3 regions of the Ruminiclostridium josui JCM 17888 genome follow, and region 1 is predicted to be linked to each of the others. Evidence: riboswitches for the same ligand, from Rfam matches in the RefSeq annotation. Region 1 holds a riboswitch; each other region holds the start of a gene.
What was found. A riboswitch is a leader RNA that binds a small molecule or an ion and turns the genes downstream of it on or off. The one in region 1 is predicted to bind cyclic di-AMP.
Positions count from the first base shown of each region.

Region 2: another riboswitch for cyclic di-AMP. It lies ahead of K412_RS0101455 (C40 family peptidase); the one in region 1 lies ahead of K412_RS0100425 (C40 family peptidase).
Region 3: another riboswitch for cyclic di-AMP. It lies ahead of dapB (4-hydroxy-tetrahydrodipicolinate reductase); the one in region 1 lies ahead of K412_RS0100425 (C40 family peptidase).

Region 1 covers NZ_JAGE01000001.1:87,134-93,917, forward strand. The annotation lists gene K412_RS0100420 (DNA internalization-related competence protein ComEC/Rec2) at 1-2,166, opposite strand, end outside; gene K412_RS0100425 (C40 family peptidase) at 2,302-3,192, opposite strand; cyclic di-AMP (ydaO/yuaA leader) riboswitch at 3,197-3,336, opposite strand; gene K412_RS0100430 (GNAT family N-acetyltransferase) at 3,429-3,962, opposite strand; gene K412_RS0100435 (hypothetical protein) at 4,129-4,353, shown strand; gene K412_RS0100440 (aspartyl-phosphate phosphatase Spo0E family protein) at 4,350-4,505, opposite strand; gene K412_RS0100445 (MarR family winged helix-turn-helix transcriptional regulator) at 4,703-5,173, shown strand; gene K412_RS0100450 (YhgE/Pip domain-containing protein) at 5,281-6,784, shown strand, end outside.
Region 2 covers NZ_JAGE01000001.1:301,162-307,945, forward strand. The annotation lists gene spoIVA (stage IV sporulation protein A) at 138-1,406, opposite strand; cyclic di-AMP (ydaO/yuaA leader) riboswitch at 1,631-1,803, shown strand; gene K412_RS0101455 (C40 family peptidase) at 1,806-2,513, shown strand; gene K412_RS0101460 (NAD(P)H-dependent glycerol-3-phosphate dehydrogenase) at 2,603-3,598, opposite strand; gene plsY (glycerol-3-phosphate 1-O-acyltransferase PlsY) at 3,629-4,270, opposite strand; gene der (ribosome biogenesis GTPase Der) at 4,343-5,668, opposite strand; gene K412_RS0101475 (DUF512 domain-containing protein) at 5,725-6,784, opposite strand, start outside.
Region 3 covers NZ_JAGE01000001.1:3,458,081-3,464,864, forward strand. The annotation lists gene K412_RS0115620 (A24 family peptidase) at 1-157, shown strand, start outside; gene K412_RS0115625 (patatin-like phospholipase family protein) at 152-1,021, opposite strand; gene K412_RS0115630 (secondary thiamine-phosphate synthase enzyme YjbQ) at 1,216-1,632, shown strand; gene K412_RS0115635 (deoxycytidylate deaminase) at 1,820-2,305, opposite strand; gene K412_RS0115640 (amidase domain-containing protein) at 2,378-3,610, opposite strand; gene K412_RS0115645 (3D domain-containing protein) at 3,728-4,519, shown strand; cyclic di-AMP (ydaO/yuaA leader) riboswitch at 4,605-4,747, shown strand; gene dapB (4-hydroxy-tetrahydrodipicolinate reductase) at 4,889-5,746, shown strand; gene K412_RS0115655 (D-alanyl-D-alanine carboxypeptidase family protein) at 5,761-6,784, opposite strand, start outside.

The sequences.
Region 1 (6,784 bases):
ACTAGAAGAACCTGGAGAACCATGATGTCCTACTTTTATTATGTCCGCTTTTAAATCCAGACCTTGTTTTAACATTCTTTCCTCTGAAGGAATTCCACTGTCACCTGTAAGCAAAACTTTTACATTCTTATAAACTAATTTTAGCACTAATGAGCTTTCATTCAAATCCTCTTGGGCAAGAGTGTCTAATTTATAAGGCAGCGGGTTTAATACTTCAAATACCGTTTCCTTATCAAGATTAATTATATCTCCTTGCTTACACTTAAGTACTGGAATATTTTTTTCTTTACATATTTTTTTTATCTTCTCAAATCCCCGTCCATCAGTTTCAGGTACTATAACTGTCCCCACAGACAGCTCCCTAAGCACTGCCTCAAGCCCCTCGGTATGGTCAGAGTGTCCGTGGGAAGCAATGACAATATCAACCCTTTTCGTCCCTCTGTCAAGAATATATGGTACCATAACTGACTCACCTATATCAAACTTAGATTTCGAGTTTGCTTCACGCCCTCCTCCATCAATTAATATTTTTTTACCATGAGCTGTTCTTATATATGTGCTGTCACCTTGACCAACATCTAAAAATGTTATTTCAAGGGGTTTAGGTAATAATGCTCTACCTCCGAATAAAATAATTATCAGCATAATTATTGCTATTTTAAGGTGTTTTGTGTATTTTTTGGCTTTAAAATAATTCCTGGCTTTAAATATGTAAATTATAAGCAAATAGTAAAATAGAACCATTCCCAGTGATGGTGTAGGCAATTTTAACAACGCAAATGGTATTTTAGAAGTAACTTCAGTGACAAATAATATGAAGGATAGAAATGTGTTGTTAATATATCCGATAATAACCGCAAGATATATATTAAGTAAACCTGCGAAAACCATAATAAAGCCTATTATTGTTACAAATTCAACCAAGGGCACAACTAGAATGTTAGAAATAATAGAAAATGTTGAAAAGTTGTTAAAATAATATAATGTAATTGGTATAACTCCTAACTGGGCTGCAATTGTTGCTGCAAGAGTATCTGAAATTATATTTGGAATGTATTTACACTCTGTAAAGGATTTAATCTGGGGATAGAACATAACAAGTGATAGTGTTGCACCAAATGAAAGCTGAAATCCTATATCAAATAGTGTATATGGATTAATTATCAGTAAAATAAGTGCCGAGGCTGAAATACTTGTATATATTTCCGGTTCCCGCATTATAATTCTGCCTGCCAATATAATTATTCCCATAATAACCGCCCTGACTACCGAAGCTGAAAAACCCGTCACAAATACAAATAATACAAGTACAAAAATAGTAATTATGTTTGCTTTAAAACTGCTTAATCTCAGCTTTTTAAAAATAAAAGTAAATGGAAGAATTATAAATGCTACATTCATTCCTGACGCTACCATGATGTGAGTAAGTCCGGCTTTACTGAATGCTGTAAAGGCATTTTCATCCAAGCCGTCCTTATACCCGATGAGCATACCCTCCAACAGTCCTGCTTGGTTTTTATCCAGAGAATAACTGATTATGTCTAGAACTTTATTTTTTATTGCATATCCTATTCTATGTAAGTAGCCTCCGCCCTTTTGACCAGTAACCTGAATATCTGATGTACCCTGTAAATATATTCGTCCTGAAATTCCTATAGATGCCAGATACCTTCTATAGTCAAAACCTCCAGGATTGGTTGCAGGCTTTGGTTTTTCAACAACTCCCGTAAAGCCAATTTTCGTTCTGTATCCAATTTTTATATTAAAATTGTTTACATAAACCATTATCTTATTTTTTACCTTGAATGTCTTATTTTTATAAATTACGGATTCCGTTTGCAAAATAAAATTTGACTTTCCATCTTCCGAATTCTGTACTTCGCTATCAATAAAACCTCTTACTTCTATGGGATTATCATAATATGAATTAAAGCTTCCGGTATATCGATATTCTGCATTATAGAAAAGCATTCCACCCATAATAAAAAAAGAAAGGGAGATAAAAATTACGTTTTTTAAATTGCCAAGTTTTTTAAAAAAACAGATTATAGATAACAGCATGATTGAAGAAATTAAAAGAAATGGGTTCAATCCGATACTGCTAACGAGAAGTATCCCCAAAGTAAAGGACACAGTAAATAGACAGAGCGGTCTTTTGATATTCAATACAACCTCCATATTAAATTATATAGAATTAGTAATTAGAAATTTTTAAAAATAAAAAGAAACGTTAAGAATTAAAAGTTGATATAGACCACAAAAACGTCTTATAAAAGACGTTTTTGTGGTCTATGATAAGATTTAAATCACTCTTTTTGCACCAATAAAAGTTCCCCGATATTCAGATAAACTCTGAATAAGCACTTTTCCATTGGAAGTTGATGCATGAATAAATTGGTTATTACCTAAGTAAATACCTACATGGTCTATATCGCCAGTCGATTTTCTGGAAGAAGCATCAAAGAACAATAAATCACCAGCTCTTAAAGCTGTCTTAGAAACTTTTGTACCATTTGAGTACATACTTGATGCTGAACTGTTAAGGCTAATACCAAAATTCTTGTATACGTAGCCAACATAGCCAGAGCAATCAAAGCCGCTTGGGCTCTTCCCACCATAAACATACTTTACACCAATAAACTTTTTTGCATATGCAATTATCCTGCCAACTAGAGAATCATCCTCATCGCTGACAATAGTTGCAGCTTCCGTAGAACGGGAAGTTTTTGTTGAATTCGCTGCTGAAGAAACAAATTCTTTTGAAACGTATCCAACCTTTGAACCTACTTTAACCTTGTGCCATCCAGTAAGTGTATCCAGTATTTGTACTTCTGTTCCTTTTTTTAGAGAACTAATTACTTTACTACTTGTACTGGCACTTTCTCTGAAATTGACACCATTAGCATTAATACTTCCTTTTGTGGTTACAACTTTTATGTAGTCATCAATTACCCAACCAGTCTTTCCATCAAAAGAAATCTTGTACCAACCGCTAGACTTATCAAGCACTGAAACTCTCTTATTAGAAAGTTTAGTGATGATACTTGCAGAAGTATTGGGCTCTTTTCTTACATTGACGTTAGTACCGCTAATCTGGGCTGACTGCGAAGCAGCCATAGCAGCAGAACATACCAACACAAGCGAAAAGGCAAAAATACAACCGACAAGTACCTTGGTAATCTTACCTGTCATTGGCCCCTCCTATAGTAGCGCTTCCGAAGTTAGCTGACGGGCTCGGGCAATAGGACCTCCCTACCATTCAATAAAATAAAGAATGGATTAACCCCAAATCTTGGTTCCTCCGTACCTCTTTCGAGGATTCAGCTTGTTAATTTCGTTATTATTATATTTAATTTATTACAGTTTGTCAAACTTTCAGTAATATTACAGCAATTTTTTGGTAATATTTTTGTAATATTAATGATTTTTTACACTTTCTTCCACATGATCAGGGCATGATCAGTTATTTTGTGTAAATCATAAGTTGAGTCAAATTCATATTCGGAATAACCACATTTCTCCCAAAATTTTACACCAGACATATTATTTTTGCTTACCGAAAGGCAAATAGTATTTACATTGTATGAATTCTTAAAATAATTCTCCAGAGTACTAACAACTTTTTTACCATAACCTTTAGATTGGTAGGGCAAATCAATAGCTATTGAATTTATCCAAAGTATATTTTCCTCTACATTTAAAGCACCTTTAACCAGACCTATAGATTTGCTGCTACATAAAGAATCCTTCTTTTCAAGGAAAATATCTAAAAAGAACACATTATTTTGAGATATAAACTTAAAAAGCTGACTGGAAAATACATCAAAGCTTATAAAATTATTAACTCCCGTTGCATATTTGAAACTATCTGTATTTTTGTATATTGAATATATATTTTCAATACTTTCATATTTAATATTTTTTATACGCAAATCATCACACAATATATCTATCTTTAGCATATTACCATATCCTTACTAAGCAAAAGGTACTGTATATTGAATTATACCAAACAATTCAGCATAAAGACCAATTTAAAATAGGAAATATTTGACATCTGTTACAAATAACTATATTTTAATTATATAAGCACATAAACATTTTACAAAAGACAGAGAGGATTAAAAAATGAGTAAGACATTTAACCCGCAACTATTTGAATGTTCATTCATAACTCTTAAATTGTTATTGGAAGTGTTTAAAAAAAATTTGATAGATATAACTGATTTCAAGAGCAATTCTGAGCTTAAAATCAGTTATATCCAAAGTAACCTTAAGCATATACAATCTGAAAGAAGATCATCAATTGAGTGTGTAATTCATGAATGTATGGAAATTAATCGTAGTTACTAATTTAAACTGTAAAATTGCAAAATTAAGTCATCTAATCTTTCACTAATCCTAAGAATGTCGTGTTCTGCCCATGGTTCGTTGTCCAACAAATCATAGAGCTGCTGCTTAAGACACTCGACTTCTTTGTTAAGTGTATAAATGTTTGTTTGCATTATGTAACCCCACTTCTTTTCTTTGGTAAAATACATAATTATTTTACCATTATTTTGTATTCTAGTAAATACATATCCTAAAATTTGTAAGTTCACATTCGTTGATTTTTTTGCAAAAAACAGTTTACTTTTTAAACTTTCAGTAGTATATTAAAATAAAATAGTTTGAAATTCAAATTAAGTGAGGAATGTGAATCATGAACCCAGAAACAGAAAATAGTTTACTTATTGTGGATGAACTATTTAGGAAACTTTTTGATAAGTACAATAAACTTGAAAGTAAGAAATTTTTTAGCAAAACACTTGATGATCTTACTGTTATTGAAATCAATACAATAGTTGTTATAGGCCACGGTGAAGAAGATAAGAAAATGTCCGAGATTGCCAATACTCTAGGGGTAACCTTTGGAACTCCAACTGTAACTGTTGACAGACTTATAAAAAAAGGTTATGTCATAAGAAGGCGTGATAATGAAGACAGAAGACGAGTTTTTATTTCTCTTTCTGAAACCGGGAAGGATGTTTTTAAATCAATCACTACAATTAGGAATATACTTGCTGAAAAAATATACGGTATCCTTAGTGAAGACGACAGAAAAGCACTGATTAATATACTTTCATCACTTAATTCACACTTTGATGATATTTTTTCTTTTAAAAGTAAGTAGTTTTTTTGTCGAAATGCTTTGAATTTCAAATTATTTAAAATTACAACATTCGAGGTGGTGAAGTAAAAATAAAACAAACATCTATCCAGAGAAACAAGGAGGTAAAAATGATGCAAACATTAAAAAAGTACAAGAAATTTGCCGTGATCATCGCAGTTATACTAATTCCATTGGTCTACAGTTTCTTCTATCTTGATGCTTTTTGGGATCCATACAGCAAACTTGACAAACTTCCTGTAGCCGTGGTAAATCAGGATAACGGAGCAACTATCGGCGGTGAAAACAGAAATCTGGGAAAAGAAATTACTGACAAACTAAAAACCGATAAAAATCTTAATTGGGTTATAACGTCGGAATCCGATGCAAAAGACGGTATAGAGAGCAAAAAGTATTACGCAATGATTACTATACCTGGTGATTTCTCCAATAATATTTCTTCAGTAGCAGACAGTGAGAAGACTCAAGGTAATCTGATATATACTGTGAATGAAAAGGGAAATTATTTGGCAAGTCAGGTACTGAGTAGGGTCACATTAGAATTTAAGGACAGCATCTCCAAATCTGTTTCAGAAGAAATTGTAGGAACCCTTTTAGATCAAATAAAGGACCTTCCTAATAGCCTTAAAGAACTTGATGATGGCTTAAAGGAAATAAAAAGCGGTGCTGAATTACTCTATGACAGCAATGGTAAAATTGCAGACGGTCAAAAGAAATTTAACGATGGTGTCAATAAGCTGAACAACGGACTTGCAGATGCCAATACCGGTTCAAATACTCTGGCACAAGGTTCAAAACAGCTTAGCGACGGTGCTGAACTGTTCTACAAGAGTTTATCCGGCGGTTCCGATAAAATAACTAGTTTGGTTAACGGTTCAAATACTTTTATGTCAGGCCTGTCAAATCTGAACTCAGGTTTAAATCAGTTGAATTCAGGCATTACTAGTGCTGCTCCAGAGATACTTCAACTGACTAAAGGAAGCTCTGATTTGAACACCGGAGTACAGTCCTATACATCAGGTGTTGATAAGTATATTGAATCAGTAAATAAGGTTTCTCAGGCTCAATCTTCTTTGGCAGACTCTATACAAAAGTATGTAGCGAGTCATCCTGAAGCTATGACAGACCCAAATTTCAAAGCTGTAATCGCTACTCTGGAAGCCTCAAAGTCTGTTCCCGAACAATTAAAAGCTGCCGGAGAACAATTATCTTCTTCCGGGAAACAGCTTGCTGAAGGTTCTGGAAAAGTTGCAGGTGGAGTTTCCCAATTAGCTGCACAATTAGGCTCTGTAACAGAAGGTATTAATAAACTTGCTGCAGGATCAAATGAATTAAATAAATCATATCCTATGATTAACAAAGGTATCATTGATACTGCTTCCAGCATTAAAACTGCCTCCGATAAATCCAAAGAACTTGCTTTAGGTGCTTCATCGGTTAATGATGGAGTTGCAAAACTTTCAAATGGTATTTCAACCCTGGCAGCCGGCAGCAAAGAATTATCTAAGAATTCTGGGGCGTTACTTGACGGTGAAACAAAGATTCAGGACGGTTTAGGCAAACTTAAGGATGGAATAACTGAAGCTAGTACTGGTGTGTCCTCTTCCCTTCTAA
Region 2 (6,784 bases), 210 kb from region 1:
TAAAACCATGCTACAATCTGAAATTGATTAAGTCAAGCTACATTTATTCGCGCACAAAATTACAGCCTGCAAAGACTCTTTTTTGCAGGCTGTATGCTTATGAAACCCCTATAAGAATTTGAACATTAAATTTAAAATCACGCGGTTTTGTTGTTCCTGTACCTCCTCTTGTTAAGATTACACTTCTGTTTGTACCTAACAATATGTATTGAAGGAGCACTTGCTCTAAGTTTTACCCCAAACTTGTTACCCTGCTTGATAATCTCAGGTTCTTCCAACGTGAGTTCTTCCATATGCGGTGAGACCATACCATACCCCTTAACCTTAACTTCATGTAAGGCATATTCTACTCTGTCATATTCCTTCTTTATTCTTGCAAGATCTTTTATAAGACTTATAAGTTTATGCTCACCCTCTATTTCTATTCCTGACTCTTCACTTAAAATCTTATACAAAAGTCCATCAGCAGCCGATAAATCGATTAATACAGTGCCTTCTCCTAGACTTACCTTATCTATAGCAGCCCTTTTGACAAATTCATATTGTTCAAAAGAAGGCAGAGCGTCCTTTATTGCACGTATTTTCGTAGCTGCTTTAAAAGTATTCCTGATTGAGTCAATAATATCTGCTTTTAGCCAATGAGAATCATCCAAAGCTTCCACCCATCTCGGTATATTTATACCTATTTCACAGATAGGGAACTCGTGCAGAACCTTTTCCATAATCGTATCAACATCATCAATTCTCATCTGCAGACAATCCATTGCAATTACGGTTACACCGTACTTTTGCTCCAACTCGTCACGCAATTTCAGTGTCTCTGAATCCCTGGGATTTGTTGAATTAATAATCACTACAAAAGGTTTATTAATAGCCTTTAGCTCTGTTATTACTCTTCTTTCAGCTTCAACATAATCCTCTCTTGGAATTTCAGAAATTGAGCCGTCTGTTGTGATTACAATACCTATGGTTGAATGTTCATTGATTACTTTCTTAGTACCAAGCTCAGCTGCTTCCTCAAAAGGTATCTGACGATCAAACCACGGTGTTGAAACCATTCTCGGTGCATCATTCTCCAAATGTCCCATTGCACCTTTTACCATGTAACCCACACAGTCAATCATTCTTACTTTAATCTGCACATTTTCGTCAATAACAACTTCTACTGCTTCATTGGGGATAAATTTAGGTTCAGTGGTCATTATAGTTCTTCCGGATGCACTTTGCGGAAGTTCATCTATTGCCCTCTCTTTTTGATATGTGTTCTCTATATTTGGGATAACCAACAATTCCATGAACCTTTTAATAAAAGTTGATTTTCCCGTTCTTACAGGTCCCACAATTCCTATGTAAATATCCCCTTGAGTTCTTTCAGCTATTTGCTGGTATATGTTGAATTTATCCACCTTTAGAACCCTCCCCTATATTGTTACACGTCCCGTTACGGACTATGTATATTGTCTTTTTCAATATTAAATATATGTCCGAAAACAGTTATTATTACAAAAAAATAAATTTATTGAAAAATGTGTTTATATACTGAAAACGTTGGGACGACTGATGTAAATCACGACAACCTATTTTCACAAGACGGGAATTGACATTAACAAACATTCCACGATATAATTTTTTTATATAAAGGCTGAATCCTCATTAAATGAGGTACGGAGGAACCAATTTTGGGGCTAATCTGAAAAAGATAATTAGTAAGTGTACATACATATAATCATATTTGTCTTTTTCGTAGGGCGTCCTATTACCCGAACCCGACAGCTAACTTCGGAAGCCATAAATAGGAGGCTAAAATGTTACAACTAAAGAGAATGATTTCCGGTGCAGCAACCATTGTGTTGTGCCTGGGATTGTTTGCATTTTCATCTTTTGCTGATGAAATTCAGACTGGAACAGTTTCCGCATCTGTTCTAAATCTCCGAAGTGAACCCGGAACAACTTCAAAGGTCTTAGGAAGTATGACCCGAGGGGACAAGCTCAGTATTCTTGAAAGTTCTGGTGATTGGTTAAAAGTAAAAACATCAGATGGTAAAACAGGTTGGGCTTTCAGTCAATATGTTGTTCTTTCCAAAATTTCTGATGCCAAAACATCAGACAAGCAGTCTGAAAATTCTGCTGACCAATCAGAGCAGATTGTGAATTTTGCAAAAACTTTATTGGGTACAGAGTATGTTTATGGAGGTACAACTCCTAAGGGCTTTGATTGCTCAGGATTTGTACAGTATGTTTTTAAGCACTTTGATATTTCATTAGAAAGGGTAGCTTCCAAGCAGGCAACCCAAGGCAGTAGTGTTTCAAGTCAAGACCTGAGTGCAGGTGATTTAGTTTTCTTTGACACAGATGGAGGTCACAACAGTATTAGCCATGTAGGGATATACATTGGCAACGGACAATTTATCCATGCGGCATCAGGAAGCTCTACACGAAAAGTTATAATTTCTGATATGACTTCCGGGTATTATGCAAACAATTTCATGAAAGCAAAACGAGTTATAGTATAATTTTGTGGCTGCTCTTTTTGAGCAGTTTTTTTCTTAGCTAAAAAGGGCTGTCTTCCAATAAGAATTGGATGGCAGCCCTATCATCAACATTACATTTCTGTTTTTTTATCTCTTGTCATTAATGCTCCTACAGCACTTCTGGGGTCTTTACCTTCAAAAAGTATTTTATATGCTTGTTCAGTTATAGGCATTGAAACACCAAGTTTTTTGGCCAGCTCATATGCAGGCTTTGTAGTTGCTACACCCTCCACTACCATATTTACTTCATCCAATGCCTCCTGTACGCTCTTTCCCTGCCCAATCAAAATACCGGCTCTTCTATTTCTGCTATGCATACTCGTACATGTAACTATCAAGTCGCCTACTCCCGTAAGGCCCGAAAAAGTGTCAGCATGCCCTCCCATGGCTACACCCAATCTGGATATTTCTGCAATTCCTCTTGTCATAAGAGCGGCTTTTGTATTGTCACCATATCCCAGGCCATCTGATATTCCAGCACATAATGCAATAATATTTTTAAGTGCTCCTCCCAGTTCAACCCCTACTACATCGGTATTTGTGTAAACTCTGAAATTCGGAGTCATAAACAAATCCTGAAGGAACTCAGCAATTTCTATTTTTTCACAAGCAGCTACTACAGTAGTAGGTATATCCCTTCCTATTTCTTCTGCATGGCTTGGTCCTGATAATACTGCCACGTTGTTATTAGGCAGTTCTTCTTTCATTATTTCTGCAAGCAACTTACAAGTTTCATTTTCAATTCCCTTAGAGCAGGTAACAACAATAGTATCCTTTGATATAATGCCAGCAAGAGTTTTACAGTTCTGCCTTGTAGTCTGTGACGGAACAGCCAGCACAACTACTTCTGCCTCTTTGCATGCCTCTTTAATATCATTGGTAAATTCAACACTTTCAGGAACTTTAACTCCAGGCAATCGTGTAATATGTTCCCTGTTTTTCTTTAACATTTCTATTTCTTCTACCATAGGTGACCACAATCTAACCTTGTTACCGTTCTTAGATAACAATACTGCCATTGCTGTACCCATGCTTCCCGCACCAACAATTGCTATATTTCTATTCATGTTTGCCTCCCTATATCAATAAAGTTATATTCAAACTTTTTTCTTTTCACCGATTTTTGATTCTGTTCCATTCAAAAGTCTCTTAATATTCCCATTATGACGGGCAATCGCTAATATTGACAGTATTGCCGCAAAAATAATAAAAACCAAACCGTTACCTTTTATAGCAGCAGCTATTGGAAAAGCTACACATGCCAATATTGATCCCAGTGATACATATCTGGTAATAGCTACTATTATAACAAACAAACCCAAAAGAATAAGGCCAAGTTTCCAATCCATCATCATTACTACTGAAAATGAAGTGAGAATACCCTTTCCGCCTTTAAACCCGAAGTATATTGGCCAGTTATGACCTGCTATAGCAGCAATACCACCAACCATACCACCCATCCCTGAAATATACAATTTAATTGAATCATCAGGTATAGAAGTAATAATCAAGTTACCAATAATATATGATAAAACTCCTTTAATAATATCTCCGATTATTACAAGAACAGCTGCAGTTTTCCCAAGTGTCCTCAATGTATTTGTCATTCCAGCATTACCACTGCCATGCTTACGTATATCAGTTCCGTAAATTTTTCCCACAACAATGGAAGTGTTCAAGCTTCCAAGGAGATATCCTATAATTATAACCAATAAAATCTTTATTAAAAAAAGACCCATCTTTCCCTCCATAAGCCTAACGGCTAAAAATCATTAAAAAGATATAATTCCAATCTGTCTGCAATGCTAAGACTAATCTTCTTTTTCACGTTGCCTATGGATAAATCTTATAGGAGTTCCTTCAAATCCGAAATTCTTCCTCAGCTGATTTTCCAAATATCGCTCATAGGAATAATGGAACAATTCCAAATCATTGACAAATACAACAAATGACGGTGGCTTTATACCAGACTGAGTCATATAGTATATTTTCAGTCTCTTACCCTTGTCTGAAGGAGGCTGAACCATTGCAACTGCTTCATTTACAAGATCATTCAACATTCCTGTAGAAATACGGAAGGATGCCTGGTCGGCAACAAATTTGATAAGCTCATAAATTTTATTAACCCTTTGTCCGGTTTTAGCAGATATAAATAGAACCGGTGCATATGTCATAAATCCAAGTTTCTCATGTACTACTTTTCTGTATTCCTCAAGTGTGCCTGTCTGCTTTTCAATCAAATCCCATTTATTTATAACTATAATTGATGCTTTTCCCTGCTGATGTGCATAACCTGCAATCTTTGTATCCTGTTCAGTTACACCGTCTTCGGCATCAATCATAATAAGACATACATCTGCACGTTCAATGGCAGTCCAAGACCTAATTGTACTATATTTTTCAATAGCTTCGTTGATTTTGCTTCTTTTTCTTATTCCGGCTGTATCAATAAAAGTGTACTTCTGTCCATCCTTTTCCACATGAGTATCAATAGCATCTCTTGTAGTCCCCGGAATATTACTTACAATAACTCTGTTTTCACCAAGAATTGTATTTATTAATGAGGATTTTCCTGCATTAGGCTTTCCCACAACGGCTACCTTTATAACATCCTCATCCTCTTCAGCATCAATATCTTCAGGAAAATGCTCAAAAACCGCATCAAGAAGATCACCCATACCAAGGCCATGAACAGATGAAATTATCTGCATATCACCCATACCCAGGTTATAAAATTCATATACATCCGGAGGCGGTGCACCAACTCTATCAACTTTATTTACACATAGCACAATTGGCTTACGGGATTTTCTAAGCATGGTTGCTACTTCCTTGTCGGTAGCCGTCATACCATCTTTTGCATCAACCATAAAAATAATAACGTCCGCTGTTTCAATAGCAATTTCTGCCTGACGCTTCATTTGCTGCATGATGATATCCTCAGAATAAGGCTCAATTCCTCCCGTGTCTATCAATGTAAACTTTTTATTTCTCCATTCTATCTCAGTATATATCCTGTCTCTTGTTACACCAGGAGTATCTTCAACAATAGAAATTCTGCTGCCTGCCAGATAATTAAAAAAAGTAGACTTACCAACATTCGGTCTGCCAACGACTGCTACAACAGGTTTACCCAAATACTACACCTCCACGTAAAATTAACAACCAACTTTAATATATTTATATAAAATAACTAGTTTCCAATCAATGCATTTACAAAATCACTACCCGAGCTATCCACTATACGGATTGGAATACTAAGCTCTTCTTCAATACCTTCAACAGTATAATCGTCTAGAAAAACATGTTCTCCGGCCCGCAGCATATTCCTGCTTATTAAAAGTTCCTGTCCCAAATCACGGCCTTTAAGCTGCTTTACAATATCCTGGCCTGTGAGTAACCCCGTAACAGTTACGTAAGGGCCAAAGAAATCATTTTCTATATCATAAACATTGACTTCCAAACCATTATATACATTTTTTATTTCATCTACCAATTGTAATATATTTTTATATACAAGTCTACCAGTTACTATACTTACCTTTCGTTGAATAGAATTTATGTGGTTTTTCTTGTTTTTAAGGGCTTCCTTTACTTCTTGTCTGAGCAATGCCACCATTCCAACGCCATTTTCAATCTGTGGAAATCCCTCATATTCCTTGTATTTTGGAATATCAATACCCGCATTAATATAAAACTCGTCAGACAAGTAAATAACTCTGGAGCCTTTCTCTTTCAATAGTTTATTCTGCCATTTATGTACCTGCTTTATAACATTGGCACTGCTCTCCATATCAAATGGCTTTAATTCAAAAAGGTTTTCTCTATGTTTGGTAATACCTACTGGTACAATTGAAACACTGTTTATAGCAGGATAAAGCTGACACAAGTCACCAATGGTTTTATCCAACTCATCTTTATCATTAATATCCCTGCATAAAACAATCTGACAGTTAACTTCAATACCGTTATCAGTTAACATCTTTATTTTGTCCATAACATCACCGGCAAACCTGTTTCCAAGCATGAATTTTCTTAAATCAGGATTCGTCGTATGAACAGAAACATTTATAGGTGACATTCTATAATGAATAATTCTCTCAAGTTCTTCATTTTTTATATTAGTCAGAGTAACATAATTTCCGGTAAGAAAAGAAAGTCTTGAATCATCGTCTTTAAAGTATACTGTTTCTCTCATTCCCTTGGGAAGTTGGTCAATAAAACAGAAAATACACTTGTTGGTGCAGCTCTTA
Region 3 (6,784 bases), 3.4 Mb from region 1:
AGTTCTAAGCACATTTGCTCCATTTTTTAGGGAAATAAAACTATGTTTTATGACACAGAGTATTTCATGTTTTGAAAATAAAACAACCCATACAATTGTTAGAATGTCTCCTTCAATTGCAGCGGGTTGTATATTTCAGATATTATTAACTTTATAATGAGGAGAAATTGCTACATTCTCTACAAAGATGAATTAATTCAGAGTATTTTTCTTCGGCATCTTTATACCCTTCAGCATAGAGCTTTTTAAGATTTTCAGGATTTCTTTCAAACCTTGAGATTTTAACTGGCTTTTTAGGCCTGATAATCACGGCTTTATTTTCTTTCTCCAATTTTTCTGCTAACTTAATACTTTCATTATAATGAATGTGTCTGTTTTTAATTGCTTCTGAAAGATTAGGGTAATTTTTTAGCTTAAGTTTACACAGGGGATACAATCTATTTGGTTTTTTCTCATATCCTTTATGTCTGGTAAGAACAATAACATGTTTGTCAAATCCATTATTGACTGAGTATTGGATAGGAATTGAATCAGAAGGACCCCCGTCAACTAGTTTTCTTCCATCAACTTCAACTATGGGAGAAAGTAAAGGAATAGAACTGGAAGCTCTTACATAAACGTCGTCAACTCTCATATCTTTAACGAGAGAATAATAACTCTTTCCTGTTTCACAATCAGTAGAAACAACTGTTAGTTTGCAATCGGAGTTTTTAAATTTATCGTAATCAAAAGGAATAAGCTTATTAGGAATATCATCAAAAAGAAAATCCATATTAAAAATAGAACCTCTTGTAAAAAGCCCCATAATACTAACATAACGATTGTCGTTACAATACCCTGCATTAATCTCAAGATTTCTGCCTCGCTGCCCAGTTATGTAAGAAACGGAATTGCAGGCTCCTGCTGATACTCCTACAATGTCTTTAAAAAACATTTTATGGTCAAGAAAGAAGTCCAAAACACCTGCAGTATACAACCCGCGCATACCTCCGCCTTCAAGAATTAAATTTACTCTAGCCATTAATGTATTACACTCCTTATATTTCCATGCTTTTTAAAGAATTATATCTCTTTTCCCTGTTTGATTCAATGCAACAATTTTATATTATAATCATATATCCCAAAAATGTACTTTAAAAATAATAGCTGATATAATTAATAAAAAAGAAGTTTATGTAAAAAATAGGTTTTAAATTTATACAGGAGGTTTATTCTATGAAATCTTTCAGAAAAGAGTTATTTTTTAATATACCACGAAGAAGAGCTTATATAAATATAACACACCAGGTTCAGCAGTGTATTGATGAAAGCGGCATTAAAGAAGGAATGGTTTTGGTTAATGCAATGAACATTACTGCAAGTGTTTTTATAAATGATGACGAAGCGGGGCTTCATGCCGATTTTGAAAAATGGCTTGAAAAACTTGCGCCTGAAAAACCTTATAGTCAATATAGCCATAACGGTTATGAAGACAATGCAGATGCACATTTAAAGAGGCAAATAATGGGGAGAGAAGCAGTTATAGCAATTACTAACGGCAAGTTGGATTTTGGAACATGGGAACAGATTTTTTATGGCGAGTATGACGGAAAGAGAGAAAAAAGAGTACTTGTGAAAATTATCGGAGAATAAAAAATTCTTGAAAGAGACATTTTCAACTGATAACTTGCTGGGAATAAACAGTTTGCAATATATTCAGTTAGTGTTGTGCCGGGTGAAATTACTGACGGAAGGTGTAATAACCGCATAAGTCCTAAAAATAGGTTGCTGGCAAAGCTTTCCGTCAGTGCACATTCGGAGTTAACAGGCTCTGGCTTTTTCAAAATGTTAAGGTTATTTCTTTAATATCAGTTTCCAATTTTCTAAATACAACACCTGCTTTATCAAACATCCTTTTGGATGCTTTAACACTATCTGTATCAGCATATTTATCGCTTAAGTAGATTACTTCCCTTATACCTGATTGAATTATAGCCTTTGCACATTCGTTACAGGGAAAGAGGGCGGTATAAATTTTACTGCCTTCAAGTGAAACTCCTCTGTTATTTAGAATTGCATTAAGTTCAGCATGTACGACATAAGGATATTTGGTACAAAGAATATTTCCTTCTCTTTCCCATGGAAATTCATCATCAGAACATCCAAAGGGGAATCCGTTATAACCAACACTTAAAATTCTGTTATTTTTCCCGTCAACAATACAAGAACCAACTGGAGTAGATGGGTCTTTGCTTCTTTTCCCGGATAAAACGGCTATTCCCATAAAATATTCGTCCCAGCTAATATAGTCAGTTCTTTTACTCATGATAAATATCTCCTTTGGCTTATTTTATATTATTTAATTATATAATAATTGTTAACTGAAAGATAAGATAGATTAATTTATACCTGTAATATGAACAAAGTATGTTTTGTATGCATTGTTTGTCCATGGGGTAAACCATGAATCTTCAGTATGTTCTGCTATGACAGGCTCATACCTTTCTTTTCCACTATTATAAACCATTCCTACAATAATGGCTGCATGTGAAATGAATGATTTATTCTTCCAGTGATACTGTATAATATCGCCGGGAACTATATATTTACCTATTGATGCAGTATATTGATTATCTCCCACAATTACTTTCTGAGTAGCTTTTGGACCAAATTCATTATTTTTAAAATTACCTAACAGGGTGCTGTTAAGTCCTCTGGCAGTACTCCAGGTCCAAGAATAATCATCATTTGGGGTTGCCAGAGCTCCTTTTTTGCTATAATACCATTGGAAGGCTCCGGTCTTGTCATTGACAGCACCCCCGGCTCTTAAACATTGGGAAACAAAATTAGTGCAGTCACCGCCTTTCCACTTTTCATCACCGAAATTGATGTATTCCTTTGAGTAATTGTTCCAATGATTGTATGCCCAATTGTAGACTTTATCTCTATTATATTCATCATTATTCACACTGGAAGTGCACATGTATGATGTTTTCCATTGGGTATTGTATGGTACTAATCTTGAAGATTTGCTATTATATGCTTTTTTCAATGCTTTTTCTGCCTCAGATTTTAGTGTAAGAATTTGATTATATAAGTCAGAGAGGTTATCTCTGGTTAGTTTGTCGGAATTGCCTTTTTTTGTTTGAAATTTATCTTGTGTGATTTTCCAAACACCGTTGTCAAATGATAATGTTATTAAATGTACTTCTGATTTTAGGCCTTTTATTGGTTTACCGGAAGGATTTGCAGCATTCCAGTAAATATCTGCTGTCAAGGTTGCCTTAATGCATGCACAATTATCAACAAAAAGAGTTTTATCTATTTTAACCTTAGGATTAACCTTTTCTATTATGTAATCGTTGGAAGCATAAGCAATTATATAATCCTCTAACAGCTGCTTTTTTATAAATAACAAATTTCTTTGAGTGGCTTCGGTTTTATTTGAAAAATATATGTCTATCTCATCAACATTGTGAGACACGACAGATTTAATTTTGGCACAAAGGAATTCTGTTGTTACTTGCACTGCAAGATTATAATTTATCGGTTTAGCCTGTAGACTGACAGGACATAGGATAATGAGGCAAGATAAAAATAAAGTTATAACTTTTTTTATAAAATTAAACATAATATCACCCAAAGTCATTGTCCCCAAATAAAATAATGTTATTCTACATGTATAAATACTGCTAATTTGGAAAATAATCCATATTAGGTTAATTTAATTAATAAGGAGTTCGCATATATGACTGAAAAAGACCAAAAAAAGTCCACAGATATTTGGATGCTCAAGGTGTTAACTATAGCTTTGGTATTGATAAGTACTTTACTAGCTTTTTTCTGTATCAGAGTAAACAATGTAGTAAATCAGTACAAAGAAAAATATAATAATGAATGTGTTCAATCCATGCTTATTATGAAATCAAATCAAGAATTAACAGCAAACACAAATAATTATAAATCTCAAAGTGATGAACTCAGTAAACTTAACAACGACCTAAAGAAACAAAATGAAGAGATTAAAAAACAGCTTGAAGAGCTGAAAAAACAAAATCAGCAATTGGAAGCTGCAAAAAGGGAATTAGCAGATGATAATCTTCAGCTTCAAAAGTCACTTAAAAAGGCTGCAGCAGTAGGTGTAAAACCTCAATCATACAAGATATTCAGTGGTGACATTCCCGAAAATATCAGTAACAGAAAGTATCTTGGTAAATTTCTCGGTACGGCATACACTCCATGTGCTGAGGAATGCGGCAATAACAAGGGCATAACCAGCTCAGGTAAGCCAATAGTACCTGGTGTATCCATAGCAATAGATAACACACATTGGCCTTATGGAACAATATTCTATATTAAGGGGTTAGGATATACTATTGCTATGGACACGGGAAGCGCAATAAAAGGTAAAAACAGATTTGATTTTGCAGTATTAGATAAGAAGTTTGCATATGAGCTTGGACAGCAATATTATGATGTGTATCTCGTAAAGATAGGAAACGGGAAGATTAGTGAATCTATTATAAACAAATCGGCTTAAACAAAAGAAACTTAATAAAAATTAGGAAATATTGACTTATTTATAAAATTGGTATATACTGAAAATGGATTGAAGTCAAAAAATTAATAATTTATCGCTGAATTATAGCGTTTTAATGCTATAAGCGGGGGAACCATTAAATGGGGTGAATCCTGGGTAACCAGGAAGGGTTAGTCTCTTACAACCCGAATCCGGCAGCTAACTTCGTAAGCGTTGGGGAGAAAGTGAATTTTTACATTTTGTAATTTTCCAACCAATGCTACAGTTTTCTGTAGCATTTTTAAGTTTAATCCTTATTCATTTTCTTCAAACTTTAATTATTGAATTTTAAATCTTACTTTATATTTGAAAGGGGAGGTAACTTATTTGATGAAAGTTTGTATCACAGGCTTGGGTCGCACCGGAAAGGAAATTGCACGGACTATATTATTACAAAATGAAATCCAGCTTGTTTCTGCTGTTTGCAGTCCGAACAGCAAATCTTTAAATAAGGATTTGGGCGAAATTCTTGGAATGAATAAAACTGGAATAACAGTTACGGGATCTGATAAACTTGAGGAAGTAATATTCAGGAACAAACCGGACGTTGTTATTGATTTTTCAAATCCAAAATCAGCATTGAAAAATGCTTTAATATTCTCAAAATACAGGATAAATATTGTAGTAGGAACTACGGGCTTTACAGATTATCAGCTAAAAAAGCTGTATGTAATTTGCAGAAAATTCAAAAACGGCATTGTTTATGCACCAAACATAACTATGGGTGTAAATGTATTGATGCTGCTGTCGAATCTTACAGCAAGCATACTAAGTAATTATGATTTTCAGATTACAGAGATGCATCATAAAAACAAATTGGATTCACCATCTGGAACAGCGAAAAAAATAGCTGGAGAAATACAGAGTGGTCTTCTAAACAAGGGAGTTGTAGTTTCCCATAAGGACATACCTATAAATTCAGTAAGGGCCGGAGGAGTAATAGGTAGGCATGAAGTAATGATTGTAGGTCAGGAAGACAAAATAGAAATTAGTCATGAGTCATTTTCAAGAAAAGTATTTGCACAGGGAGCCATAAGTGCAGCGAAATTTATTCATAAAAAATCAGGGTACTACGAAATGAAAGATGTACTAGATTTAGAAAAAGTATTAAAAACTTATATTGAAAATAACAACAAATGGTCGTCAAAGCGCCACAACAAATATAATGCCAAACCGGCTTCAAACTAAAAATAAGAACCCTGCTACTGCTGGGTTCTTGTTTTTTTGGCTCTAAACATAAACTTTATTATATTGTTTATTATTAGAATAAGTTCAATGACTACAAGAATACCTACGATTATCACCAAATCCCTGTTTTCTGTGACAATATCTTTTATTTTTGTTTTGTAATCCTCAGGGGCTGATACAGTCTTGTCCGAATATAAATTAACTTCTATTACAGTATTATCATTAAGTGTGTATTTTAGGACACCTGCAATAGTTTCGGTATTAATCGGAAGATGCAACTTTTCATTTTGTATAAAGCTTATATCTTTAATAAAGCTGTCTCCAACCGGATAGGTGTAATAAACATCTATTTTACTTATCAAATCAATCTTAATGTTATCCACTTCTATACTTCTTTGGGGGATATTTTTTGGAACTAGTACTCCCGTATAAAACTTGGAAAACCCGTAATCAAAAAGTTTTGTAGTCTCGGAAAAAGCATTTTCTTTACTGGTGTTGAATACTACAGCAATAAGTCGTTTATCATTTTGAGAAGCAGTAGTAACCACAGAAAAACTCTGAGGGTTTGTATTTGTACCTAATTTTCCGCCATCAACACCTTTATAACTCCAAAAAAGGGTATTTTGGTTTGTTAAAATGGAAGAATTGTTCCCATTAAGCCAGCCAAAACCTTTAGCACCAAATATCATATTAAATGTATTATTTGATATTGCTGCTTTTATAAGTAAAGCAATATCATTGGCAGAAGTATATTGCTCTTTATCAAAAAGACCTGTTGGATTTACAAAATATGTATCTTTTAAAGATAACTCTTTAGCTTTTGTGTTCATATAGTTGACAAATTTTTGGATATCACCATCACCTACATATTCGGCAAGGGCTACAGCTGCGTCATTTCCCTGTGAAAGAATTACGGCATAAAGTAAATCCTCAACAGTATACTGATTTCCTACCACAAGATTGAGCCCATTATAGCTGGCGGCATTTTTACTGATTGTAACCTTTGCATTTAAATCTGTTTTTTCAATGGTAACAAGA